Regions from separate parts of the Bacillus sp. LJBS17 genome, predicted to be linked through region 3. Evidence: riboswitches for the same ligand, from Rfam matches in the RefSeq annotation. Region 3 holds a riboswitch; each other region holds the start of a gene.
What was found. Region 3 has a riboswitch for S-adenosylmethionine ahead of metI (cystathionine gamma-synthase/O-acetylhomoserine thiolyase). Riboswitches for the same ligand answer to the same signal wherever they lie in the genome.
Positions count from the first base shown of each region.

Region 1: linked by a shared signal. The riboswitch ahead of metE (5-methyltetrahydropteroyltriglutamate--homocysteine S-methyltransferase) and the one ahead of metI (cystathionine gamma-synthase/O-acetylhomoserine thiolyase) in region 3 are both predicted to bind S-adenosylmethionine.
Region 2: linked by a shared signal. The riboswitch ahead of KXZ66_RS20525 (5-methyltetrahydropteroyltriglutamate--homocysteine S-methyltransferase) and the one ahead of metI (cystathionine gamma-synthase/O-acetylhomoserine thiolyase) in region 3 are both predicted to bind S-adenosylmethionine.

Region 1 is NZ_CP079759.1:1,366,980-1,370,256, forward strand. It holds gene metE (5-methyltetrahydropteroyltriglutamate--homocysteine S-methyltransferase) at 1-1,519, opposite strand, end outside; SAM riboswitch class I at 1,647-1,802, opposite strand; gene isp (serine protease Isp) at 1,935-2,894, opposite strand; gene rsbRB (RsbT co-antagonist RsbRB) at 3,117-3,277, shown strand, end outside.
Region 2 is NZ_CP079759.1:3,973,822-3,977,098, reverse strand. It holds gene KXZ66_RS20530 (3-hydroxybutyrate dehydrogenase) at 1-360, shown strand, start outside; gene KXZ66_RS20525 (5-methyltetrahydropteroyltriglutamate--homocysteine S-methyltransferase) at 412-1,548, opposite strand; SAM riboswitch class I at 1,626-1,732, opposite strand; gene KXZ66_RS20520 (5-methyltetrahydropteroyltriglutamate--homocysteine S-methyltransferase) at 1,801-2,934, opposite strand; SAM riboswitch class I at 3,017-3,123, opposite strand; gene KXZ66_RS20515 (LURP-one-related/scramblase family protein) at 3,189-3,277, opposite strand, start outside.
Region 3 is NZ_CP079759.1:1,238,599-1,241,875, reverse strand. It holds gene metC (cystathionine beta-lyase) at 1-1,041, opposite strand, end outside; gene metI (cystathionine gamma-synthase/O-acetylhomoserine thiolyase) at 1,034-2,155, opposite strand; SAM riboswitch class I at 2,223-2,343, opposite strand; gene KXZ66_RS06380 (esterase family protein) at 2,511-3,233, shown strand; gene KXZ66_RS06375 (YjcG family protein) at 3,270-3,277, shown strand, end outside.

The DNA.
Region 1 (3,277 bases), 130 kb from region 3:
AGGCGAAACCGGCCAGCTTTTCACCGAAGTATTCGACCATGTCTGTCCGTTCAAATTCGCCGTGAACAAGGACATCAAGCTCCAATTCTTCCTGAATATCAATCCATCTTTTTGTTTCCGCATTGATAAAGTTTTGATACTGTTCATCGGACCACTCAGCTTTCCGCCATTTTTGGCGTGCGCTCCGCACTTCAGCAGACTGCGGGAAGCTGCCGATCGTTGTCGTCGGCAAAAGCGGAAGGCCGAGAGATTCATTTTGCAGGGCTAAACGTTCTTCAAACGGAATCGGGCGCTTGAAGTCTTTATCAGTTAATTGCTCAAGCTCTTTCTTTTGTTCAGAATTGGCGCCTGTTGCAAACTGTTTAAGCGCCTGGATATCAGCCTTAGCCTGCTGAATCTCTTCGCTGATCGCCGCTTTTCCTGATACTAAGCCTTCTTTCAAAGCTGTCAGCTCGGCCAGCTTTTCTTTTGCGTAGGATAATCCGTTCAATAGGTCTTTTTCCAAATGCTCATCAGGGTGTTTCGCTACTGGAACATGCAGCAGGCTGCTGGAAGGCTGAATCCACAGTTCATCAACTTTTGCAATGCTGAGAATATCAAGAACGGCATCGAGACGCTCTTCAAGGTCCGCTTTCCAAATGTTGCGTCCGTCGATAACGCCGGCTGCCAGCACTTTATCTGTCGGAAAGCCATGTGTTTTAAGCTGTTCCAGGTTTCTGCCTTTGTCGTGAACGAAATCAAGGCCAATTCCCTGAACCGGGTAAGAGATCAGCTCTTCATAAGCATCAACAGAATCAAAATACGTCTGCAAAAGCACATTCAAGGATGAAAGCTCACTTGTAATGCTTTCAAATAATTCTTTTGCACCGCGGACATCTTCACTAGAGGCGGTAACGAGCGCCGGCTCATCGATTTGAACCCATTTTACGCCTTCTTCTTCAAGCTCTTTCAAAAGCTGTACATATAATGGCACAAGTCGTTTTTGGATCGCTTTTGCTTCAGACGGTTCATAGCCTTTAGCAAGCGTAACGAACGTATAAGGGCCGACAATCACAGGCTTTGTTTCCACACCGTATTCCTGTTTGATCCGGCGATAATCTTCGAGTTGTTTGTTTCTTGTCAGACGGAACTCAATGCTCTCGTCATATTCCGGAACGATGTAATGGTAATTTGTATTAAACCATTTTGTCATTTCACTAGATACGGCGTCTTTGATTCCGCGGGCGATAGCGAAGTATGTATCGGTAGCGTCAGTCAAATGTCTGAAACGTTTCGGGATCCAGTTGAAGCTGACTGCTGTGTCGAGTACATGGTCATACTGTGTGAAATCAGAAACAGGCACAACATCAATCTGCTGGTCAATTTGTGTTTTTACTGCGGATAAAAATAGTTCGTCGATTTGCTTCAAAAACGTATCTTTATCAGTACTGCCTTTCCAATACGCTTCAAGTGCTTTTTTCCATTCCCGGTTCAGTCCGATTCTCGGAAATCCTAAATTCGATGTTTTGATGGTTGTCATTGTTTCTCCTCCTTTATATGTAAAACACTCTCTTTAACCCGCGGATACAGGCTGCTAAGAGGTTTTCTCACAACAAAAAGCCTCTTTCCCATGAGAGAAAGAGGCTTTTCTACGTAAAACACTGCCTCTCTCATCTCTCAGACACAATCTGATGGAATTAGCACCGTGCCTTATGAGACATCAGTCTCGGCGCGAAAAGCAGTGCGCCCCATTTCACAATGGTATTACGGTCGGTTGCTGTTGGGGTCAAAAGGCCAATCCCTCGCCCAACTCTCGATAAGAGAAAATGTTATTAATTTTTTGAAAAGTTGAATCATTTGTTGGTAATCTTAACAGTAATTCAAATTCATTGTCAACATAGAATTTGAAATTTTTATTTACATGATGTGGTGTATATTATATAAGAAAAATAATCTTATAGGGTCAACAAATGTGATTGCTCTGCTTTTTCTGCGAGCTCATCAGGAGCTGTTAAATACAGGAATCCATTTCCTGCCAGCGTTTTTGCAATATCAAGAGGAAGTGTCCTGCGGATTAGCTGTGCGAAAACCTCAGATTCAGAAAGCTTTCTTTGAAATGATTCTTCTTCATAGCTTTTGATTAAAGCAAGCGCACCGCTGACATGAGGGGCAGCCATTGAAGTGCCGGTCAGCTTACCGTACTTCTTGTTGGGAAGGGTGGATAAGATGTTTTCTCCTGGTGCCACAAGGTCAATCTCTTTATTTGCGTTAGAAAATTCTGATAATTCTCGCGCTACAGAAACAGATCCAACTGCAATCACTTCATTATAAGCTGCGGGGTAGGAAAGCTCTTCTGTGCGTTCGTCGCCGTCACCTTCATTTCCCGCTGCACAAACGACAAGCACTCCGTTTTTCACTGCGTTTTTCACTGCTTCTTTTAGCTCTGGCACATCGCTTGGCCCTCCAAGGGACATTGAGATGATGTCGACTTTCTGTTCCACCGCGTAGTTGATGCCGTTAATTATCCATTCGTATTGTCCGCTGCCGTTCTCGCCGCCAAGAACCTTCACAATCAATAGGCTTGCCTCAGGCGCGACTCCGGCAATGCCTCCGTTTGAATCATTAGCTGCAATTGTTCCGGCGACGTGTGTGCCGTGTCCGTTGTAGTCGGAAATCGCATCTTCCTTGCCGCCGTCGTCATCCGTGAAGTTCTTTCCGCCGATGATTTGATTTTTTAAATCAGGGTGGCTTGTGTCGCAGCCCGTGTCTAATACAGCAACTTTAATATTTTTGCCTTTTACCCCTTTTGCCCACATTTCTGGCGCCTTAATCACTTTAATGCCCTCAGGAAGCTCGTTTACATCCATGATCTGCTCATTCGTCACATACGGGATCAAGCGGATTTCACCATTCATAAAAAAGCCCTCCTTTTTTATGCTTTCAAGTGGATTCAAGGGTGTTGCCTCATATTATATGAAAAAAACAAGCGCTCGGACAGAGCCATTTGAAGCATTTTGAAAAAATAGGATACACACCAAAGAATTAGTAATTTTCAAAATATTGGATGGCTTCGGCGTGTATGACTGGGATTCAACTGTAAGTCAAGTTATAATAGTGTTGGGGAAAGGAGCAGTGTCATGAAACTGAATGAAAAATTATATGCATTTTTTTCAGAGCATGTGGAACAAATGGCCGAGGAATGGATTGAAACGATGGAGGAAAGTGATCCGAATTCGCTTTACGCCCTACATAATGCAACAGTAACGGAAGAATTGAAAGAGCAGGACAGAGAATTTTA
Region 2 (3,277 bases), 1.5 Mb from region 3:
TCTGTTAATGGATTAGTCGGCTTTGCAGGGAAATCCGCTTATAATAGCGCCAAGCACGGCGTCATTGGACTCACAAAAGTAGGGGCGCTGGAAGGCGCGCCCCACGGCATAACAGTCAATGCGCTCTGTCCGGGTTATGTCGATACCCAGCTTGTACGCAATCAGCTTAGCGATCTATCGAAAACTAGAAATGTCCCTTACGACTCTGTACTTGAACAAGTCATTTTTCCGCTTGTGCCGCAAAAGCGACTGCTTTCCGTCAAGGAAATTGCGGATTATGCCGTGTTTTTGGCAAGCGAGAAGGCGAAGGGCGTCACTGGGCAGGCTGTCGTCCTTGATGGGGGCTACACCGCACAATGACATAAAAAACACACTTGCTCCGCTAGGGAATCAAGTGTGTTTTTTCTTTGCTTATTTCCAAACATCATTAGCGATCTCAACCACATGGCGGAGCTTCGCCCATTGCTGTTCTTCAGTCAGCTTATTGCCTTCCTCAGTTGAAGCGAATCCGCATTGAGGGCTGAGGCAAAGCTGGTCTAAGCTTACATAACGGGATGCTTCTTCGATACGGCGTTTCACGTCATCCGGATTTTCAAGCTCACCGAATTTAGATGTCACTAAGCCAAGAACAAGCTGAAGATCAGACCGTTTTACGTAACGGAGCGGCTCAAATCCGCCTGAGCGTGAATCATCATACTCTAAGAAAAGTCCGTCAAGATTCAAGCCGTCAAAAATGGTTTCGGCTGCTGCGTCATAGCCGCCTTCCGCTGTCCAAGTGGACTGGAAGTTGCCGCGGCAAATATGCATGGTTACCGTCAAGTCATCCGGGCGGTCTGCAATCGCGTCGTTAATGGATTTCGCAAACAGCTGGCGAAGCTCATCAGGCGTTGTTCCGAACGCTTCGATTTGTTTTAAGCCTTTTTCTGATAAGAAAACGGCCCACGCTGTATCATCAAGCTGGAGGTAGCGGCAGCCTCTGTCATAAAACGCTTGAATCGCTTTTTTATATGCTTTGGATACATCATGCTGGAAAAGGTGATAATCTTTTTTATACGCATCCTTTTCCAGTTTTCCGCGGAAAAACAGCATATTCGGGCTTGGAATCGTCATCTTTGGCGTTGCGTCACCGGCAATGCTATGGAGAAATGAATAATCTTCAAGCATTGGGTGAGTTGAAAAGTCGATATCGCCTGTGACTTTAATGCCGCGTGCTTTTGTCTGTACGTTATGGAATTGAATGCCTTGCTCAGGAGTAAACGGCTCAACGCCATCTAAGTTTTCCAGGAAATCAAAGTGCCACCACGCTCTGCGGAATTCACCGTCTGTCACGACGTTCAGGCCGGTTTCCTTCTGTTTTTCCACAATGCGGATGATTTCATCGTTTTCAATTTGGCGAAGCTGCTCAGCCGTAATTTCGCCGGCCGCTTTTTGCAGCCGCGCTTTTTTAACGGGCTCAGATCTCAACAGGCTTCCGACTTGATCCGCGCGAAACGGCGGTTTTTTTCTTTGAAGTGATTTTTGTTCTGCGGGTGTTGTTTGTTGTGACATGTTGTCCATTCCTTCTTTCCATTCAAATATAAAAAAGCTCTTCCTTTGGATAAGGAAGAGCTTGCGTGACAATCTCAACCTTATCTTCAAGAGCAATCATTGCTCTAAAGGATTTAGCACCATTCTGTTAAACAGCGGTTGCCGGGTATCGCAGGGCCAGTCCCTCCACCTCTCTTGATAAGGAAAACCTTTTTATGAAATTTTCTGATAGTATCTATTATTCACACATTTTCTATTTCTGTCAATGATAGATTATCTCCACACATCGTTGGCAATGTCGATGACATGGCGAAGCTTTGCCCATTGCTGCTCCTCTGTCAGAAGGTTGCCTTCTTCTGTAGAGGCGAAACCGCACTGCGGGCTCAGGCATAGCTGGTCCAAGCTGACAAAACGCGCGGCTTCATTGATACGGCGTTTCACATCCTCAGGATTTTCAAGCTCGCCGTATTTCGATGTGATCAAGCCGAGCACAATTTGCAGATCCTTGCGCTTCACAAAACGGAGCGGATCAAAGTTTCCGGAGCGGTCATCATCGTATTCCAAGAAAAGGCCGTCAAGGTTTAAGCCGTCCAAAATCGTTTCCGCTACAGCGTCGTACCCTCCTGATGCCGCCCAGGTTGAGCGGAAGTTGCCGCGGCAAATGTGCATTGTGATCGTTAAATCGCCAGGCCGGTCTGCCACGGCATCGTTAATTGTTTTGGCAAATATGGCTGGCAATGTTTCTGGATCACCGCCGAGCGCCCGGACAACCTCTCTTCCTTTTTCCTCAAAGAAGAGAGACCATGACGTATCATCGAGCTGGAGATAACGGCAGCCAGCATCATAGAAGGCTTTGATTGCTTTTTTGTACGCTTGGGCCAGATCATGAAAGTATTCCTCTTGATCGTCATAAATCCCTTTATCCGCCTTTTCGCCAAAAAACAGCATATTTGGGCTGGGAATGGTCAATTTTGGCGTCGCGTTACCGGCAATCTCATGTAAAAATTGATAATCAGCAAGCGCTGGGTGGCTCGTAAAATCGAGTTTTCCCGTCACTTTGATGCTGCGCGCTTTCGTTTTTGTGTTATGGAACTGAATCCCCTCAGCAGGGATGAACGGTTCCACACCGTCAAGCCCTTCCAGGAAGTCATAATGCCACCAAGAACGCCGGAATTCCCCGTCTGTTACCACATCGAGACCGATTTCTTTTTGTTTTTCCACGATGCGGATGATCTCTTGATTTTCGATATCACGAAGCTGTTCTGCTGTCATCTCACCAGCCGCTTTTTTTTGCCGGGATTCCTTCACCGGAACGGAACGAAGCAAACTGCCGACATGATCGGCGCGGAAAGGTGCTTTGCGTTGTTTTTCTGTTTTTTGTCCTGCAACATTCGTTTGTTGAGCCATGTTATTCGCCTCTTTTCTGAAATATTGAGCATGTAAAAAGCTCTTCCTTTGTGTAAGGAAGAGCTTGAACGATCAAATCTCCGCCTCATCTGCAAGAACGCAATGTTCTTAAGGATTTAGCACCATTCTGTTTGAAACAGCGGTTGCCGGGTATCATAGGGCCAGTCCCTCCACCTCTCTTGATAAGGTACAACTTCATATTCAGATTTCAATTATCTTAATATTATTACTTTTGGATCAATTGTCAATGTTTTTTAGAGAATACTTTCATCTTCATCGTTATATAAAACCATATCAAGCACGATAGCGATGGCAGTGCAAATCAGAACATCTTCCTCGTTTG
Region 3 (3,277 bases):
AGGCATTGCCGCGTGAGACATCGTTGCCGGATAGGACAAAATCGATTCCACGGCGCCAAGGCTGACAGCGAAGACTGGAAGTGACACATTCTCGACTAACTTCTTAACGGCCTCTTTGCTTTCAAGCTCAAAAGATAGTACGGCGCCCGCTCCCGTTGACTGGCTTTTATGGGTTTCAGCGCCGGGATGATCAGCCAGTCCCGGATAATACACGCGCTTCACCGCCGGATGCTTTTGGAAAAATTCCGCAAGCCGCTGGGCTGTTTGACTCGCCTTCTCTAAACGGACCTGCAATGTTTTTAATCCGCGCAGGACAAGCCAGCAATCCTGTACGCCAAGGACGGCGCCGAACGCGTTTTGCAGCTTATACAGCTGCTTCCCAAGCTCTTCATCTTTGACAGCAGCCAAACCTGAGAGCACATCGCTGTGTCCGCTTAAGAATTTTGTCGCGCTGTGAAGTACAATATCCACGCCGAGGTCAAGCGGACGCTGCAGTGCCGGTGTCATGAATGTATTGTCCAGAAAGGTCAGACAGCCGTTTTCTTTTGCAAGCTGAACAATCGCTTTAATATCCGTAATCCCAAGTGTCGGATTTGATGGCGTCTCCATATAAATGACCTTTGTGTTCGGCTTGATGCTCCGCGCCACTTCATTACGATCCGTCATGTCGACAAACGTATGCTCAATGCCAAACCGGGTCAGCACCTCTGTCACCATACGGAAGGTTCCGCCGTATACATCTTCTGTCACAAGAACGTGATCACCCTGTGACAGCAGTAAAAATGCTGTTGAGATGGCAGCCATGCCTGAACTGAAAGCAAATCCTCTTGTTCCGCCTTCCAGTGCGGCAATTGTTTCTTCGAGAGCTGTTCTTGTCGGCGTGCCAGAGCGGCTGTAATCATATGCCCCGAACTCTTCAAATGAAGATTGGTGAAAAGTCGAGGCGTGCTGAATCGGTACACTGACCGCCCCGGTTCCGCCGTCTGTTTTAAATGGATTGTGCACGAGCTGGGTTTCCAGCGTCCAATTGTGTTTACTCAAAAGAAACAGCTCCCTCTTTGACCTGACATAATGCCTGTTTTAGATCCTCTTTTAAATCTTCCGCATGTTCAATACCGACAGAAAAGCGCAGCAACCGATTGCACACCCCGTTTGCGATGCGGATCTCTTCAGGAATATCCATGTGCGTCTGGGTCGCAGGGTATGTAATAAAGCTTTCCACCCCGCCGAGGCTTTCTGCAAAACAAATGGTCTTCAGCGCTTTTAAAAACGGATTGACCCATTCTTCTTTTTGCAGACGGAAGGACAGCATGCCGCCTTTTCCGGGATACAGCACATCCGAAATTTCTTCCTGCTCTTCTAAAAACGCCGCAAGCTCCTGCGCGTTTGCCTGATGCTGACGCATTCTGAGGCTCAGCGTCTTCATTCCTCTCATCAGAAGCCACGAATCAAATGGCGGCAGGACGGCGCCGATCGCATTTTGATGCTGAAACATTTCCTCTCCGAGCCGCTCATCCTTCACCACGACAAGTCCAGCAAGCAGATCGTTATGCCCGCCTAAATACTTGGTTGCGCTGTGAATGACAATGTCAGCTCCCAGCTCAAGCGGCCGCTGCAAGACCGGTGTATAAAATGTATTATCTACAATCAGCAGAAGACCGTGCTCCTTTGTAATCCGGGCAATATGTTCAATGTCCGCCTCCTGCATAAGGGGGTTTGTCGGCGTTTCCACAAACACCGCTTTTGTATTCGGCGTAATCTTAGAGCGTAAACAGTCCTCATCGCTGAAATCATCATAATGAAAAGTCAATCCGTATTTTTTCCATTCATTTTCAAATAAACGGTACGTGCCGCCATATAGGTCCGATGAAACGATCAGTTCATCTCCGCTTTTAAACAGCGCCATAATCGTTTGGATAGCAGCCATTCCCGAACTAAAGGCAAGCCCTCTCGCGCCGTTTTCTAAGTTAGCGATCGCGTCCTCAACAAGCTGGCGTGTCGGATTTTTTGTGCGGACATAATCAAATCCGGTAGATTCTCCGATCCCTCTGTGGCGGTATGCTGTTGATAAATAGATAGGAGCACTTACTGTTCCCGTGACTTCATCGCTACGGTTCCCAATTTGAGCTAATTTCGTTTCAACGTGCTGTGACATATAGCTGACACCTTCCCTTTTCAAAATAAAAACCCCTTCTTCATAAGAAGAAGGGGTTTAACGCTTCTTCTTATCTTCCAAGCATAAAAAACGCTTGCTGGATTTAGCACCTTGGCGCTTTGCACATGCAAAACAAGCCGGTTGCTGAGGTTTCTAAGGGCCAGTCCCTCCACCTCTCACGATAAGAAATATCGATTTCAATTTTCTGATTGTTTTATATTAGCGCAATTCACAGTTTATTTCAACACTTTTTTCTTCGTGTGCCGAACCGTTTAAAGAGAGAAATTTCTAATAATTCATGGTACAATAATTGAAAATGCAAGAAAGTATAGTGATGTCCTGGAGGAATGTTTTTATGGCACCGAAAAACGGCACAGTGCAAGAAAAGAAATTCTTTTCAAAAGAGCTTAACGAGGAAATGACCTTGCTTGTTTATCTGCCGTCCAACTACTCCCCGCTTTATAAATACCATGTCATTATCGCGCAGGACGGCCACGATTATTTCAGGCTGGGGAGGATCGGCAGACAGGTTGAGGAATTGCTGTCGAAACGCGAAATAGACCGGAGCATTATTATCGGTGTTCCCTATAAGGATGTAAAAGAGCGCAGAAACACCTATCATCCGGAGGGTTCAAAATTTTCGGCGTATAAACGGTTCATCGCCCATGAGCTCGTTCCTTTTGCAGATGATGAGTATCCAACCTATCAGATCGGTTACGGCCGAACGCTGATCGGTGATTCGCTCGGAGCAACCGTGTCACTTATGACAGCGCTTGATTATCCGAATATGTTTGGCAACATCATCATGCAGTCTCCCTATGTTGACAAACACGTACTAGAAGCCGTAAAACAGTCAGACGATATCAAACACCTCTCTATTTATCACCAAATCGGAACAAAAGAAACTGACGTCCACACGACAGACGGGAACATTCTGGACTTTACAGAACCGAACCGGGAGCTGAAACAGCTGCTGGAGAAAAAGCTTTCCGATTATGATTTCGAGCCATTTGACGGAGACCACAAATGGACATACTGGCAGCCGCTCATCACCCCGGCGCTGAAAAAAATGCTTTAACACTCTATCATACTTTATTTCCAGGAGGGACATAATATGAAATA